One region of the Streptomyces sp. NBC_00224 genome, then DNA from elsewhere that is predicted to be linked to it. Evidence: riboswitches for the same ligand, from Rfam matches in the RefSeq annotation. Region 1 holds a riboswitch; the other holds the start of a gene.

Evidence for each region. Region 1 has a riboswitch for thiamine pyrophosphate ahead of thiC (phosphomethylpyrimidine synthase ThiC). Riboswitches for the same ligand answer to the same signal wherever they lie in the genome.
Region 2: linked by a shared signal. The riboswitch ahead of OG965_RS29035 (thiamine ABC transporter substrate binding subunit) and the one ahead of thiC (phosphomethylpyrimidine synthase ThiC) in region 1 are both predicted to bind thiamine pyrophosphate.

The regions. Positions count from the first base shown of each region.
Region 1 covers NZ_CP108106.1:4,833,054-4,840,687, forward strand. The annotation lists gene OG965_RS21545 (IclR family transcriptional regulator) at 1-291, shown strand, start outside; gene OG965_RS21550 (SsgA family sporulation/cell division regulator) at 388-825, shown strand; gene OG965_RS21555 (YibE/F family protein) at 833-2,167, opposite strand; TPP riboswitch at 2,239-2,373, shown strand; gene thiC (phosphomethylpyrimidine synthase ThiC) at 2,366-4,144, shown strand; gene OG965_RS21565 (hypothetical protein) at 4,291-5,136, opposite strand; gene OG965_RS21570 (metallophosphoesterase) at 5,309-6,475, opposite strand; gene OG965_RS21575 (LacI family DNA-binding transcriptional regulator) at 6,637-7,634, opposite strand, start outside.
Region 2 covers NZ_CP108106.1:6,469,031-6,476,664, reverse strand. The annotation lists gene OG965_RS29055 (LOG family protein) at 1-346, shown strand, start outside; gene OG965_RS29050 (hypothetical protein) at 451-1,383, shown strand; gene OG965_RS29045 (ABC transporter ATP-binding protein) at 1,608-2,627, opposite strand; gene OG965_RS29040 (ABC transporter permease) at 2,627-4,252, opposite strand; gene OG965_RS29035 (thiamine ABC transporter substrate binding subunit) at 4,291-5,388, opposite strand; TPP riboswitch at 5,465-5,574, opposite strand; gene rlmN (23S rRNA (adenine(2503)-C(2))-methyltransferase RlmN) at 5,593-6,699, opposite strand; gene OG965_RS29025 (phosphatidate cytidylyltransferase) at 6,803-7,634, opposite strand, start outside.

The DNA of each region.
Region 1 (7,634 bases):
CATCTGAACCGGCACCCCGTCCGCGCGGTCACCCCCTATTCCGTACGCGACCGCCGGGCCCTCCTGGACCGCCTCGCGGCTACGGAGCGTATGCAACCGGTCGTCGAACGCCAGGAGTACGCACTGGGCACGGTCTGCGCGGCCATCCCGATCGCGGCGGGCTCCGGAGCCGCCACCATGGCCATTTCCCTCCCCCTCCACCAGCAAGAACGCCTGATTCCGGCGATCGAGCAGCTCCGTGGCGAAGTCGGCCGTCTCCTCGGCTCCCTCGCGTTCTCTATCAGTATCTGAAAACTCACTCCTTGTGATCTGTTAGTGCTTCCAGCACGATTGCGTCAAGAGGGCCAGGGGGGATCATTCCTGGCCATTTCAGCTACAGCGGGGTACATGATGCGTGAGGTCCTGGCAGAGGTCATGATGAGCTTCCTCGTCTCCGAGGAGCTCTCCTTCAGGATCCCGGTGGAGCTCACATACCGCGCCGACGATCCGTACGCGGTCCGCATGACCTTCCACCTTCCCGGCGACGAACCCGTGACATGGACGTTCGGGCGGGAACTGCTGCTCGACGGCATCAACACCCCCACCGGCGACGGCGATGTGCACATCGCGCCCTCCTGCCCGGAGGAGCTCTGCGACGTCCACATCCGCCTCCAGGTGGGCGGCGAACGGGCGCTCTTCCGGGCCGGGGCCGGCCCGCTGGTGGCCTTCCTCGACCGCACCGACAAGCTCGTACCGCTGGGGCAGGAGCGCGCGCTCGGCGACTTCGACGGACATCTGGACGAGGCGCTGGGGCGGATCCTGGCCGAGGAGCAGAACGCGGGCTGAGCGCCGCCTACTTCTTGCGGCGCTTGCCTCGTCCGCCGCGCACCGGCCCGCGTGCCGCGACGGCCGGGCGGTCGGCCGAGACCACCAGCGCCGCGAGGGCGGTGGTCACCGGGACCGAGGCCACCAGGCCGATCGAGCCCACCAGCGTCCGGACGATCTCCTCGGCGACCAGCTCGCTGTTGGCCACCGTCCCCACGCTGCTCTGCGCGATCGAGAACAGCAGCAACAGCGGCAGCGCCGCGCCCGCGTACGCCAGGACCAGGGTGTTGACCACCGACGCGATGTGGTCGCGGCCGATCCGGATGCCCGCCCGGTACAGCCCGCGCGGACCCATCGTCGGATTGGCCTCGTGGAGCTCCCAGACCGCCGACGTCTGGGTGACCGTCACATCGTCGAGCACCCCGAGCGATCCGATGATCACGCCGGCCAGCAGCAGACCGGACATGTCGATGTTCGGGTACAGCGCGTGGATCAGGCCGGTGTTGTCGTCGGTGTTACCGGTCAGCGAGGCCCAGCCGATGAAGAGCGACCCGAGCAGCCCGATCAGGACGAGCGAGACCAGCGTGCCGAGCACGGCGACCGAGGTGCGCGCCGACAGGCCGTGGCACATGTACAGCGCGATCAGCATGATCGCGCTCGACCCGACCACCGCGACCAGCAGCGGATTGGAGCCCTGGAGGATCGCCGGCAGGATGAACAGGGTCAGCACGGCGAACGAGACGACCAGCGCGACGAGCGCCATCACCCCGCGCAGCCGGCCGACGACCACGACCGCGAGGGCGAAGATGCCCGCGAGCAGCGCCATCGGGAGCCGCCGGTTCACATCGGTCACCGAATACTGCAGGTCGTGCGGGGCGTCGGGGGCGTACGCGACGATCACGCCCTGCCCCTTGTGCAGTTGGCGCGGAGCGTCCGGCTGGACGATCTCGGTGAAGGTGCGGCCCTTCTCCTTGCCGCTGGTGACCTCGATGGTCGCCTTGGCGCACAGGCCCCGATCGGAGCGCTCGGCCTCCTGGCCCTTGGCGGTCGAGGTGTTGCCGTTCGACGGGGTCTGACCGCCGTTGACCGTCTTGCAGTCGACCTTCTGGAGTGCGACGACCTTCGCCTGCTGGGTCTGGCGGTCGAAGCCGACTCCGGTGCGCTGGTGGGACGGGGATCCCCCGGGCCACAGCACGGCCAGGCCGACGAGCACCGCGACCGAGAAAGGGATCAGCACGGCGGCGATCACCTTGCGGAGATGCTTGGAGACGGGCGCCGCGGGACCGTGGCTGTGCGTGTGCCCGGAGGTCTGGCCGTGCGGGTGTCCGTGGGCGTCTTCGGGGGGCTGCTCTGCTGACGTCACCGCCCGATCATCGCAAGAACGGTGGGGCCCCTCTGTTCAGCGCGCTGGCGATGACGCTAGCGTGGTGACACCTTTGCACACGCGGGAGCTCGGAGCACCGGGCTGAGAGGGCGCTGAAAGCCGTACGAACCGTACGGAAGTGGCTGCGCCGACCGCCGAACCTGTTACCGGGTAATGCCGGCGTAGGGAGTAGGTCTCATGACCGTTCAGGACGCACGCACGCCTGCCTCGAATCAGAGCGAGGCCGGGAAGTCCATCGGCTGGCACAAGGGATACGTCGAGGGCTCGCGCCCCGACCTCCGGGTGCCGGTCCGCCAGGTGCACCTCACCAACGGCAAGGACGTCACGCTGTACGACACGTCCGGGCCGTACACGGACCCGAACATCGAGACGGACGTCCGCCGCGGACTCGCCCCGCTCCGGGAGAACTGGATCATCGCGCGCGGGGACACCGAGGAGTACGCGGGCCGCCCCGTGCGCCCCGAGGACGACGGCATCAAGCACACCTCGCCGCGTGGCGGGCTGAAGAACCTCGACGCGGTGTTCCCGGGCCGGCCGCGCCAGCCGCGCCGGGGCCGAGGCGGCCAGGCCGTCACCCAGCTCGCGTACGCCCGCCGGGGCGAGATCACCCCGGAGATGGAGTACGTCGCGATCCGCGAGAACGTCTCGCCCGAGGTCGTGCGCGAGGAGATCGCGGCCGGGCGCGCGGTGCTGCCCGCCAACGTCAACCACCCCGAGATCGAGCCGATGATCATCGGCAAGCGGTTCCTGGTGAAGGTCAACGCCAACATCGGCAACTCCGCCGTCACCTCCTCCATCGAGGAGGAGGTCGACAAGATGACCTGGGCCACCCGCTGGGGCGCCGACACGGTCATGGACCTCTCCACCGGCCGCAACATCCACACCACCCGCGAGTGGGTGCTGCGCAACTCCCCCGTCCCGATCGGCACCGTGCCGCTCTACCAGGCGCTGGAGAAGGTCGACGGCCGCGCCGAGGAGCTGACCTGGGACGTCTACAAGGACACGGTCATCGAGCAGGCCGAGCAGGGCGTCGACTACATGACGGTCCACGCCGGGGTGCTCCTGCGGTACGTGCCGCTCACCGCCCGCCGCAAGACCGGCATCGTCTCGCGCGGCGGCTCGATCATGGCCGCCTGGTGCCTCGCGCACCACAAGGAGTCGTTCCTGTACGAGAACTTCGAGGAGCTGTGCGAGATCCTCGCGGCGTACGACGTGACGTACTCCCTGGGCGACGGCCTGCGCCCGGGCTCCATCGCGGACGCCAACGACGAGGCGCAGTTCGCCGAGCTGCGCACGCTCGGTGAGCTCAACACGATCGCCAAGCGCCACAACGTCCAGACGATGATCGAGGGCCCGGGCCACGTCCCGATGCACAAGATCAAGGAGAACATCGACCTCCAGCAGGAGATCTGCGAGGAGGCGCCGTTCTACACGCTCGGCCCGCTGACCACCGACGTCGCCCCGGCGTACGACCACATCACCTCCGGCATCGGCGCGGCGATGATCGCCTGGTGGGGCACCGCGATGCTCTGCTACGTCACGCCCAAGGAGCACCTGGGCCTGCCGAACCGCGACGACGTGAAGACGGGCGTCATCACCTACAAGATCGCGGCGCACGCGGCCGACCTCGCCAAGGGGCACCCGGGCGCCCAGGACTGGGACGACGCGCTCTCGGACGCCCGCTTCGAGTTCCGCTGGGAGGACCAGTTCAATCTGGCCCTCGACCCGGACACCGCCCGGGAGTTCCACGACGAGACGCTGCCCGCCGAGCCGGCGAAGACCGCGCACTTCTGCTCGATGTGCGGGCCGAAGTTCTGCTCGATGAAGATCTCGCAGGACATCCGGCGCCAGCACGGCGGGGATCTGGCGGCGGGGGACATCGAGGCCGGGATGGCGGAGAAGTCCAAGGAGTTCGCCGAGGCGGGCAACCGCGTCTATCTGCCGATCGCGGAGTGACGTCCGCGTACCGATGTTTCACGTGAAACAGCGATCCCTGTTTCACGTGAAACATGCGCGGCCGTGGTTTCACGTGAAACGAACGCGCCGGTGGTTTCCCGGTGGGATCCCGGCGGTTTCACGTGAAACGGGCGCCCCGAAGCCGGTCACTCCGGCTGGTGTTCGGGGCCCCCGAAGTCGGGACTGGTGAAGTCCGGGCTGGTGAAGCTGGGCCGGGTCCCCTTGGACGAGTCACCCGGGCTGTCGAAGTCGGGCCGGTCGTAGCCGAGGCTCGGTATCCGGCCCGCCGAGCGGCGCCTCGGCGCACCCGGACCGGCACCCGGGTCGGCCAGCGCCTCACGCAGGAACGGGTAGATGCCCCGCTCCACCAGGGCGTGGCGCCATGCGTCACGGGCCCGGGAGACCTCCTGCGTTCTCTCGTCGCCCACCTCGGCCTCCTCCGGCTCGGCGACGACCTGGGTGGCGCCGTTGCGGATCGCGGTGAGCAGGAGGCTGATCGCGGCGGCGAGTATCGCGGCCGCGGTGAGCGCGCCGAAGAACCAGCCGGCGGTCAGTAAAGTGTCGGCGAAGGCGGGCTCGGGGTTGAGCATCTTCAGGATGTAGCCCACCAACAGGAAGATCGCGGCGGCGGTCCCGGAGAGGACCGGCGCCAGCACCGCGACGACCGCGCCGACGCCTGCACCCGAGGTGGATTCCGGGCTGTCGACCACCGGAGGCGTCATCACCGAGCCGCGCTCCGATGTGAGCGCGGGGGTGGAGGGCGTGCGCAACTCCTCGCGCACCCTGACGTAGTGGTCGTACTCGGCCGCCGCGGCCGCCGAGACGAGGGCACCGGCGTTGAGCACCATGGTGCGCAACTGCTCGGTGTTGAGCCTTACTCCTACGCCGGCCAGCTCAGGCCGGTCGGGCGCGGTGCGCAGTGCGTCGTCGAGGATCCGCTCGAACTCCGGGCGGTCCTCGGTCAGCAGGTGCGGAGCGCTGTTCATGTGCATCCCCCGATGCTCCGTAGGGCCGGAAAGCCCGCCTGACGAACGGGCAATCGGGCGGAAACGGAGGAGAGCCTGCTACGGATAAGCCGATGGTAGAGCGGTTACGGCACGGGGTGACAGGGTGTTTCCGAAATCACCTTGCTGCCGCCCGAGCCGGTGTTTTCCCGATTACGCGTCAGTCATGCAGAGGCAACTGCACGACCAGCAGTTTTCCGGCCATGGTCACCCCACCGTCCATGGCGATGGCGAGGCCGTCCGCGTACACATGCGGTCCCTCCACGACCGGACGGGAGTCTTCCTCGCCGTCTTCGGTACCCACTTCGCCCAGCAGATAGGGAATCGGGCTGTGTCCGTGGACCACCCGCTGCCCGCCGTACGCCGAGAGCAGCTCACGCGCGGCCTCGGGGCCACCGTCGTCGCGGAAGGCGAAGCGCTTGGTGAACTTCCGGAACAGGTCCCAGCATTCGTCGGCGTCGTTGCGGGTGAGCAGCGCGTGCACGGTGTCGTTCACGGCCTCGATGGAGTCGCCGTACTCCAGATACGCGGTGGTGTCGGAGTGCATCAGCAGATGCCCGTCCTCCTGCTCGATCGCGTCGAGGCGGGACATCCACTGCAGATGGACGTCCTGGAGGCGATCCATGTCGACCTTCTGGCCGCCGTTGAGCAGCCAGGCGGCCTGGAAGGTGGCGGTGCCCGCACCGGAGTTGACCGGGGTGTCACCGAAACGCTTGGCGCCGATCAGGAGCAGCTCGTGGTTGCCCATGAGGGCCTTGCAGTAGCCGCCGGCGGCCGCGGCCTCGGCCGACAGCCGCATCACCAGGTCGATGACGCCGATGCCGTCGGGACCGCGATCGGTGAAGTCGCCGAGGAACCAGAGGCGGGCATTGCCCGCGGCCCAGTTCGCGTCGACGTCGATCAGCCCCTGCTCGCGCAGCGCGGCCAGGAGTTCGTCGAGGTAGCCGTGGACGTCGCCCACGACGTAGAGCGGCCCGAGCCCGTCCGGCAGGGGCGCCGGGGTGGGGTCGGTCTGCACCCGGACCTGCACGGTGTCCCCCCGGTTGATCACCGGGAGGTCGCGTGCCGTCGGGGTGTAGCCCTCGGGCGGCTCGTCGTCCGCGAAGGCGTTCCCCGGGTGGATGTCCGGGGGGTACGCCTCCGCCGGGTGCACGGCCGCGGGAGGATGCGGCTGCGCCGGTGGAGGCATCTCGACTGGTGGGGGCGGCGGGGGGACCTGCGCGGAATGCGCGGGAGCCTGCGCGTACGGAGGCACCCGGAAGTCACGCAACGTCTCCGTCCGCTCGGGTCCCTGACCGGCCCCCTGAGTCATCGACCCCTCCACCACCGTCGCGCCGCCGTACACCGTGGGACCCCCCTGGTCGGGCGGGGATCCGTGGTGTCGTGCGCCCATCATAGGAATGAGGCTCGTGCTGTGTGACGCACCAGGGGTGGTGAATCCGGGCGCGGCCTTGCTTCCCCGGTTGTTATGTCCCCCAATGTGTTGGTCTAGTCCTTGTCCGCATCGCTGTCGGGGCTCCTGTCCGGCACGTTCGGGTCCTGGCCGAGTCCCCTGGGTTCCGCGACGGGGGAGCGCGGGGGACTGACCGTCGTACGCGGCGACCGGCGCTGCGACGACGTGCGGATGATGAGTTCGGTCGGTATCACCTGCTCGATCGGGTGACCGTGGTCGATGCCTTCGATGGCGTCGATGAGCAGTTGGACCACGGCGGTGCCGATGCGCCGGGGCTTGAGCGAGAGGGTGGTGATGGGCGGTTCGGTGCTCGCGTACACGGTGGACTCGCTGCAGCAGACGAGCAGCAGGTCCTCGGGCACCCGCAGGCCGTATCTGCGGGCGGCCGCCAGCAGATCGGTGCCGTTGGGGTCGAACAGTCCGTACACGGCGTCGGGGCGGTCCGGGCGGGCGAGCAGCCGGTCGGCCGCGACGGCGCCCGCGCACGGGTCGTGGGCGGGGTAGGACTCGTAGACCGGGTCCTGCCCGACCCGCTCGCACCAGCTCAGATACGCCTCGGTGGAGAGCCGGGTATAGGTGTCGGTGGTGGTGCCGGTGAGGAGGCCGATCCGGCGGGCGCCGGCGGCTGCGAGATGGTCGAGCAGTTCGAGTACGGCGGCCTCGTGGTCGTTGTCGACCCAGGCGGTCACCGGTAGCGAACCCGCCGGACGTCCGTCGGAGACCACCGGTAGTCCCTGGCGGACCAGTTCGGTGACGACGGGGTCCTGGTCGGAGGGGTCGATCACGACGGTGCCGTCGAGGGCGACGTTCGACCAGACGTCCGCGGGGCTGCGGCGTGAGGTGGCGGGCAGGATGACGAGGGCGTAGCCGCGCGCGAGCGCGGCCGATGTCGCGGCCCTCGCCATCTCGGCGAAATAGGCGAACTCGGTGAAGGTGAAAGGTTCATCCCCGTATGTCGTCACAGTCAGGCCGATCAAGCCCGACTTGCCGGTACGGAGCGTGCGGGCCGCTGCGGATGGGCGATAGCCCAGCC
Region 2 (7,634 bases), 1.6 Mb from region 1:
CTACGGCCACGAGCCGCCGAACGCGTTCGCCGGCCACATCGCCAAGTACTTCGCCAACGCCACCCGCGAGGACGGCCTGCTCGCCCGCTCCAACGCGGGCGTGGTGTTCCTGCCGGGCGCGGCCGGGACCGTACAGGAGATCTTCGACAACGCGACCCCGAACTACTACGGGTCGCGGGGCGAGCCGACGCCGATGGTGCTGGTCGACCGGGCGCACTGGACGGAGCGGCTGCCCGCGTGGCCGCTGCTCCAGGCGCTCGCGCAGGACCGCCCGATGGCGGCGCGGATCGCGCTGGTGGACTCGGTGGACGAGGCGGCGGCGGAGCTGGCACGCCTGTCGGCGTGAGCGGCGACGCATAGATCACACCAGGCAACGCGGGGCGGTCCGCGCACGTCTGCTGCTGAGGAGCGGAATCGTGCTCCTGTTGATCCCCTGGAACGGAGCTTTTGGTGCTGATCGGCCTACTCACCGCGATCGCGGCCTCGATCTGCTACGGCACGGGCTCGGTCCTGCAAGCCGTCGGATCCCGTAAGTCCGCGCGCCGCGAGGCGGCCGCGACGGCCCGTACCCAGCACGGCGGCCCGAGCCTGTCGTCCACCGCGAAGGCGGCGATGACCTGGGAATTCATGGTGGGCACGGTGCTGGACTTCGTCGGCTTCGGCCTGGGCGCCCTGGCCGCCCGCCTGCTCCCCCTCTTCCTCTCCCAGACGGTGATCAGCGCGAACCTGGTGATCACGGCGGTGCTGAGCGTCAAGCTCCTCGGCATCCGGCTGAGCCGGGCCGAGTGGGGCTCCATCGCGGTGGTCTGCTCCGCCCTGGTGCTGCTGGCCACGGCGGCGGGCGCGGAGGGCGGCGGCCACACGTCCCTCGCCACGCACTGGTGGCTGCTGGTGGTGTCGGTGCTGCTGATGGCGGGCGGCGCGGTGGCGGTACGCCTCCTCGGCGCCCGCGCCGCGATCCTGGCGGGCCTGCTGTCCGGCCTCGGCTTCGGCGCGCTGGGGGTCGGGGTCCGCGTCCTGAACGGCGTCGACCCCTTCGACCTGGGCCGCCTGCTCTCGGACCCCGCGCTCTACGCGATCCTGGTGGCGGGGGTCGGCGGGATGTACCTGCACACGGTGGCGCTCCAGATCGGCTCGGTCAACGGGGCGACGGCGGCGCTGGTGGTCGGGGAGACGGTTCTGCCGGGCGCGATCGGCGTCCTCTGGCTGGGCGACGCGTCCCGGGCGGGATTCGCGTGGATGGCGGTACTGGGCTTCGTCCTGGCGGTGGCGGGGGCGGTGGGGGTGGCCTGGTTCGGGGCGGAACCGGAGGGTGCGGGTGCGGGTGAGGCCGGGCGGGAGTTCTCCCCCACCCCGCCCCTTCCCGAGACCCTCCGGGGGTGAGGGGGGAAGGTTTTTCCTGGGGGCTTCGCCCCCAGACCCCCGGGCGGGGCCTGCGGCCCCTGCACCCCGCTTCGGGGCTCCGCCCCGGACCCCGCTCCTCAAACGCCGGAGGGGCTGATTTTGCCCAGGCCCCTTTAGGGGCGCGGGGAACTGCGCGACCAGCCCCCACCGAACCCGCAGACAAACAAGAGGGTCCGGGGGGCGCAGCCCCGGCGGGGAGGGGCTCAACCCTCCAGAACCACAACCTCCGCCCCCACAAACCCCACCCCCACCAACTCCCCCACCCCCACCGCGTCCCGCACCCCGCACTCCGCCTCCAACAGCGGACCGGAGCGAGGGCGCAGGCGCAGGGCGACGTGGTTGCCCCGGAACGTGCGGGCCAGGACCTCGCACTCCAGACCCTCCTCGGCCGGGAGCAGCCGGACCCCCGCCGGGCGGACGAGGAGGCGTACGGACCCCTGCGGCGAGCCCGCCGGCACCGGCACCTTGCCCCACTCCGTCGACGCCACCGACCCCGACACCGTCGCCGCGACCACGTTCTCGAAGCCGAGGAAACGCGCCACGAACTCCGAGGCCGGCCGCTGCCAGACGTCGAGCGGCGTACCGGTCTGGGCGATGCGGCCGTCCCGCATCACCACGACCCGGTCGGCGAGCGCGAACGCCTCGCTCTGGTCGTGCGTGACGGCGAGCACGGTCGTGCCCAACCGGCCGAACATGGAACGCAGTTCGACCACCAACCGCTCCCGCAGCGTACGGTCCAGCTGGCCCAGCGGCTCGTCCAGCATCAGCAGCCGCGGCGAGGGCGCGAGCGCGCGTGCGAGGGCGACGCGCTGCTGCTCGCCGCCGGAGAGCGCCCCGACCGCCCGCCGCCCCGCCCCGGGCAGCCCCACGAGCTCCAGCAACTCCTCGACCCTGGCGGCCTGTTGGGCTCGCGGCACACCGCGCATGCGCAGGCCGAAGGACACGTTCCCGGCGACGTCCCGCTGCGGGAACAGCTGGTGGTCCTGGAACATCAGGCCCACGCCCCGCCGGTGCACGGGCACACTCGTCTGGTCCGCGCCCGCGAGCAGCACCCGCCCCGCGTCGGCCGGCTGGAGCCCGGCCACCACTCGCAGCAGCGTGGACTTGCCGCTGCCGCTGGGCCCGAGCACGCACACCGTCTCGTGCTCGGCGACCTCCAGGTCGACCGCGTCGAGCGCGGCCCGCTCGCCGAACCGGACCGTCACCCCGTCGAGCTTCAGCATCAGAATTCTCCGGTCCGGTCCGTACGAAGGTGTTCGAGGAGCAGCAGGGACAGGGCGCACACCACCATCAGGATCGTGCTGAGTGCCATCGCCTGGCCGTAGTTGAGGTCCCCGGCCCGGCCGAGCAGGCGCGCCACCGCGACCGGCAGGGTGGGGCGGTCGGGGCGGGCGATGAACACGGTCGCACCGAACTCCCCGAGCGAGACCGCGAACGCGAAGCCCGCAGCGATCAGCAGCGCCCGCCGCACCAGCGGCAGGTCCACCTCCCGCCAGACCCTGAGCGGCGAGGCGCCGAGCACGGCGGCCGCCTCGCGCAGCCGTCCGTCGACCGCGCGCAGTACGGGAAGCATGGTCCGTACGACGAAGGGCACACCCACCAGCGCCTGGGCCAGCGGCACCAGGATCCAGGAGGTGCGCAGGTCCAGCGGCGGCCGGTCCAGGGTGATCAGGAAGCCGAAGCCGACGGTGACGGCGGAGACCCCGAGCGGCAGCATCAGGAGCGCGTCGAAGCCTCGGACCAGGCGTCCTCCGCGGCGGGTGAGGGCCGCGGCCGCCAGTCCGCCGACGACCACCGCGATCCCGGTCGCGGCCAGCGCGTACTGCACGGAGTTCCACACCGCCTCCAGCGGCGGCACCAGGAACGTTCCGCCCGCCCCCACCGACTGGAGGGAGCGGAAGTAGCCGAAGCCGTAGCCGTCGGGGGTGTCCAGGGAGCGGGCGACCAGCACGCCCAGCGGCAGCAGGATCAGTACGGCCACCACGGCCAGCACCGCCGCGAGCAGCGTCCACTGTCCCGCGCCGCGCGGGCGCCGGGCCGTGCGCGCGGGGTCGACGAGCTTCAGGGCGCTCTCGCGCCGCCGTACCGTCCAGGCGTGCACGGCGAGGACCGCGCCGACCGCGGCGAACTGGACGAGGGTCAGGACCGCGGCGGTGGGCAGGTCGAGGAGCTGGGCGGTCTGGCGGTAGATCTCCACTTCGAGCGTGGAGAAGGTGGGGCCGCCGAGGATCTGCACGACGCCGAACGAGGTGAACGTGAAGAGGAAGACCATCAGGGCGGCGGCCGCCACGGCGGGCCCGAGCGCGGGCAGGGTCACCGTGCGCCACGCCGCGAACCGGGAGGCGCCGAGGACCCGGGCGGCTTCCTCCTGGCGCGGGTCGAGCTGTGCCCACAGGCCGCCGACGGTCCGTACGACGACCGCGTAGTTGAAGAAGACATGCGCGAGCAGGATCGCCCACACCGTGGTGTCGAGCCGTACGCCCCACAGCTCGTCAAGGAGCCCGCCCCGGCCGAGCAGCGCCAGGAAGGCGGTGCCGACGACGACGGTGGGCAGCACGAAGGGGACCGTGACCACGGCCCGCAGCAGCTGGCGGCCGGGGAAGTCGAAGCGCGCGAAGACGTACGCGCCGGGCAGCGCGATCAGCAGGGTGAGCGCGGTGGAGGCGAGCGCCTGCCAGGTGGTGAACCACAGGACGTGCCCGATGTCCGGGTCGGTGATCACCTCGCCGATCCGGCCGAGGTGCCAGACGCCGTCGACGCGCAGCCCGCGGCCGACGATCGCGGCCACGGGCCAGGCGAAGAAGAGCGCGAAGAACGCGAGCGGCAGGGCCATCAGGCCGAGCCGCACCGCGTTCGCGCGCACCCTCTTCGCGCCGGGCGTGCGGCTTACTTCAGCACGAGCGAGGACCACGACTTGACCCACTGCTCACGGTTCTTGGAGATCTTCTCCGGAGCGACGTCGTGCGTTTCGGTGACCGTGGCGCCGAACTTGGTGAACAGCTCGGGCAGCTTGGCGTCCTTGAGCACCGGGTTCACGAACATGTTGAGCGGCATGTCCTCCTGGAACTTCTTGGAGATCAGGAAGTCGAGGAGCGCCTTGCCGCCCGCCTCGTTCTTGGCGCCCTTGAGGAGCCCGGCGAACTCGGTCTGGCGGAAGCAGGTGCCGGTGGCGACGCCGGTGGGGGCCTCGGTGGGCTGCGGCTTGGCGTACAGGACCTCGACGGGCGGGCTGGAGGCGTAGGAGACGACCAGCGGGCGGTCGCCCTTGGCCTTCTTGCCGCCGGCCGAGCCGGAGAAGTCCTGGTTGTAGGCCTGCTCCCAGCCGTCGACGACCTTGACGCCGTTGTCCTTGAGCTTCTTCCAGTAGTCCTGCCAGCCGTCGTCGCCGTACTGGGCGGCGCTGCCGAGCAGGAAGCCCAGGCCCGGCGAGGAGGTCGCCGCGTTCTCGGTGACCAGCAGGTTCTTGTACTCGGGCTTGATCAGGTCGGCGAAGGAGCTCGGCGGGCTGAGCTTCTTGTCCGCGAAGTACTTCTTGTCGTAGTTGACGCAGATGTCGCCGGTGTCGATCGGCGTGACCCGGTGCCTGCCCTGGTCGAGCTGGACGGCCGCGGGGACGGCGGCGAGGCCCTTCGCCTCGTACGGGGTGAAGATCCCGTTGTCGAGGGCGCGCGAGAGCAGGGTGTTGTCGACGCCGAAGAAGACGTCGCCGCGCGGGGAACCCTTGGTGAGGATCTCCTGGTTGAGCGCCGCGCCCGCGTCGCCGCTCTTGAGGACCTTGACCGTGTAGCCGGTCTGCGCGGTGAACTCCTTGAGCACCGCGTCGGAGGCGGCGAACGAGTCGTGGCTGACCAGCGTGACGGTCTTGGACATGGTGCCGCCGTCGGACTTGCCGGCGCCGTCGTCCTTGCCGCCGCACGCGGCGAGCGTACTGACCCCGAGGGCGGCGGCGAGCGCGCCGGCCGCCAACTTCTTCGTACTGCGCATGGTTGTGGATCCTCCTGGTGGGACCAGGAAGAGACGCGGCCCTGCTCACCGGGCGGCGGCGAGCAGGGCGCAACAGCTTGAGTGATGACCGAACTTCCTACCCAGAATGACCTGGGCAAGGTTCAGAGGGTCTGCGACCTGACGGTGTCGCACTCTCAGCGCTGTGGCGCTCCCCTGTCGGAATATGCAAATTTCGAGCCCAGACTACCTCTCGGACGCGGCGAGCTGTCCGCACGCTCCGTCGATCTCCTGGCCACGGGTGTCCCGGACGGTGACCGGCACCCCGTGGGCGGCGATGGCCTCGACGAACGCCTTCTCGTCCTCGGGGCGCGAGGCGGTCCACTTCGAGCCCGGCGTCGGGTTCAGCGGGATCAGGTTGACGTGGACGCGCTTGCCCTTGAGGAGGCGGCCGAGCAGGTCACCGCGCCAGGCCTGGTCGTTGATGTCGCGGATCAGTGCGTACTCGATCGAGATGCGGCGGCCGGACTTCTCCGCGTACTCCCACGCCGCGTCCAGGACCTCGCGGACCTTCCAGCGCGTGTTGACCGGGACCAGGGTGTCGCGCAGCTCGTCGTCCGGCGCGTGCAGCGACACGGCGAGGCGGCACTTGAAGCCCTCGTCGGCGAAGCGGTGCATGGCCGGGACCAGGCCGACGGTGGAGACGGTGATGCCGCGCTGGGACAGGCCCAGGCCGTCGGGCTCGGGGTCGGTGAGGCGGCGGATGGAGCCGACGACCCGCTTGTAGTTGGCGAGCGGCTCGCCCATGCCCATGAAGACGATGTTCGACAGGCGCGCCGGGCCGCCGGGGACCTCGCCGTCGCGCAGTGCGCGCATGCCGTCGACGATCTGGTGCACGATCTCGGCGGTCGACAGGTTGCGGTCCAGGCCCGCCTGGCCGGTCGCGCAGAACGGGCAGTTCATACCGCAGCCGGCCTGCGAGGAGATGCACATGGTCACCCGGTCGGGGTAGCGCATCAGGACCGACTCGACGAGCGTCCCGTCGTGCAGCCGCCACAGCGTCTTGCGGGTGGTGTCGTCGTCGCACGAGATGTGCCGCACCACCGACATCAGGTCCGGCAGCAGCTCCTCCTGGAGCCGGGTGCGCGCGGCCGCGGGGATGTCCGTCCACTCGGCCGGGTCGTGCGCGTACCGCGCGAAGTAGTGCTGCGAGAGCTGCTTGGCGCGGAACGGCTTCTCGCCGATCGCGGCGACAGCCTCTTTCCGCTCGGCGGGCGAGAGGTCGGCGAGGTGCCGCGGCGGCTTCTTGGCTCCGCGGGGGGCGACGAAAGTGAGTTCTCCGGGCTTCGGCATGGTCCCACCAGTGTCTCAGACATACGGAAAGGGGCTCGCCGTCCTGTGGACAACGAGCCCCCGACCGATGAAACAGCAGGTCAGCGCCTGGTGAAGCAGCCGGTCAGCTGCCGACGAAGGCGACCATCAACAGCCACACCACTGGTGCCGTAGGCAGCAAGGAGTCCAGGCGGTCCATGATGCCGCCGTGGCCGGGCAGCAGCGTGCCCATGTCCTTGATGCCGAGGTCCCGCTTGATCATCGACTCGCCGAGGTCGCCGAGCGTGGCGCTCGCCGCGACCGCGAGGCCGAGCAGCAGGCCCTGCCACCACTGGCCGTCGTCGATGAGGAACTGCATGCACACCGCGCCCGCCGCCATCGCGAACGTCACCGCGCCGAGCAGGCCCTCACGGGTCTTGCCGGGGCTGATGCGCGGCGCCAGCTTCGTCTTGCCGAAGCGCCAGCCGATGGCGTACGCGCCGGTGTCGCTGACCACGGTCAGCAGCAGGAAGACGAAGACCCGCCAGGGCCCGTCGTCGGCGGTCAGCATCATCGCGACGAACGTGGCCAGGAACGGCACGTAGAACGCCGCGAAGACACCCGCGGTGACGTCCTTGAGATAGCCCTCGGGCTTCTCCGTCATCCGCCACACCAGCACCGCGAGCGACGTGAGCGCCATCGCGACCCAGGCGCCTTCGGCACCGCGCGCGTAGCCGGCGACGACCATCGCCGCGCCGCCCACCGCGAGCGGCACCAGCGGCGCCTTGATGCCCTTGCGCTCGTCGAGCCGGGAGGTGAGCTCCCACAGGCCGACGACGACCGCCACCGCGATCACCCCGACGAAGACGGCCTTGACGACGAACAGCGACGCCAGGATCACCGCGCCGAGCCCGACGCCGACCCCTATCGCGGCCCGCAGGTCGCGCCCGGCCCGCTTCTTCTCCGGCTGCGCGGGC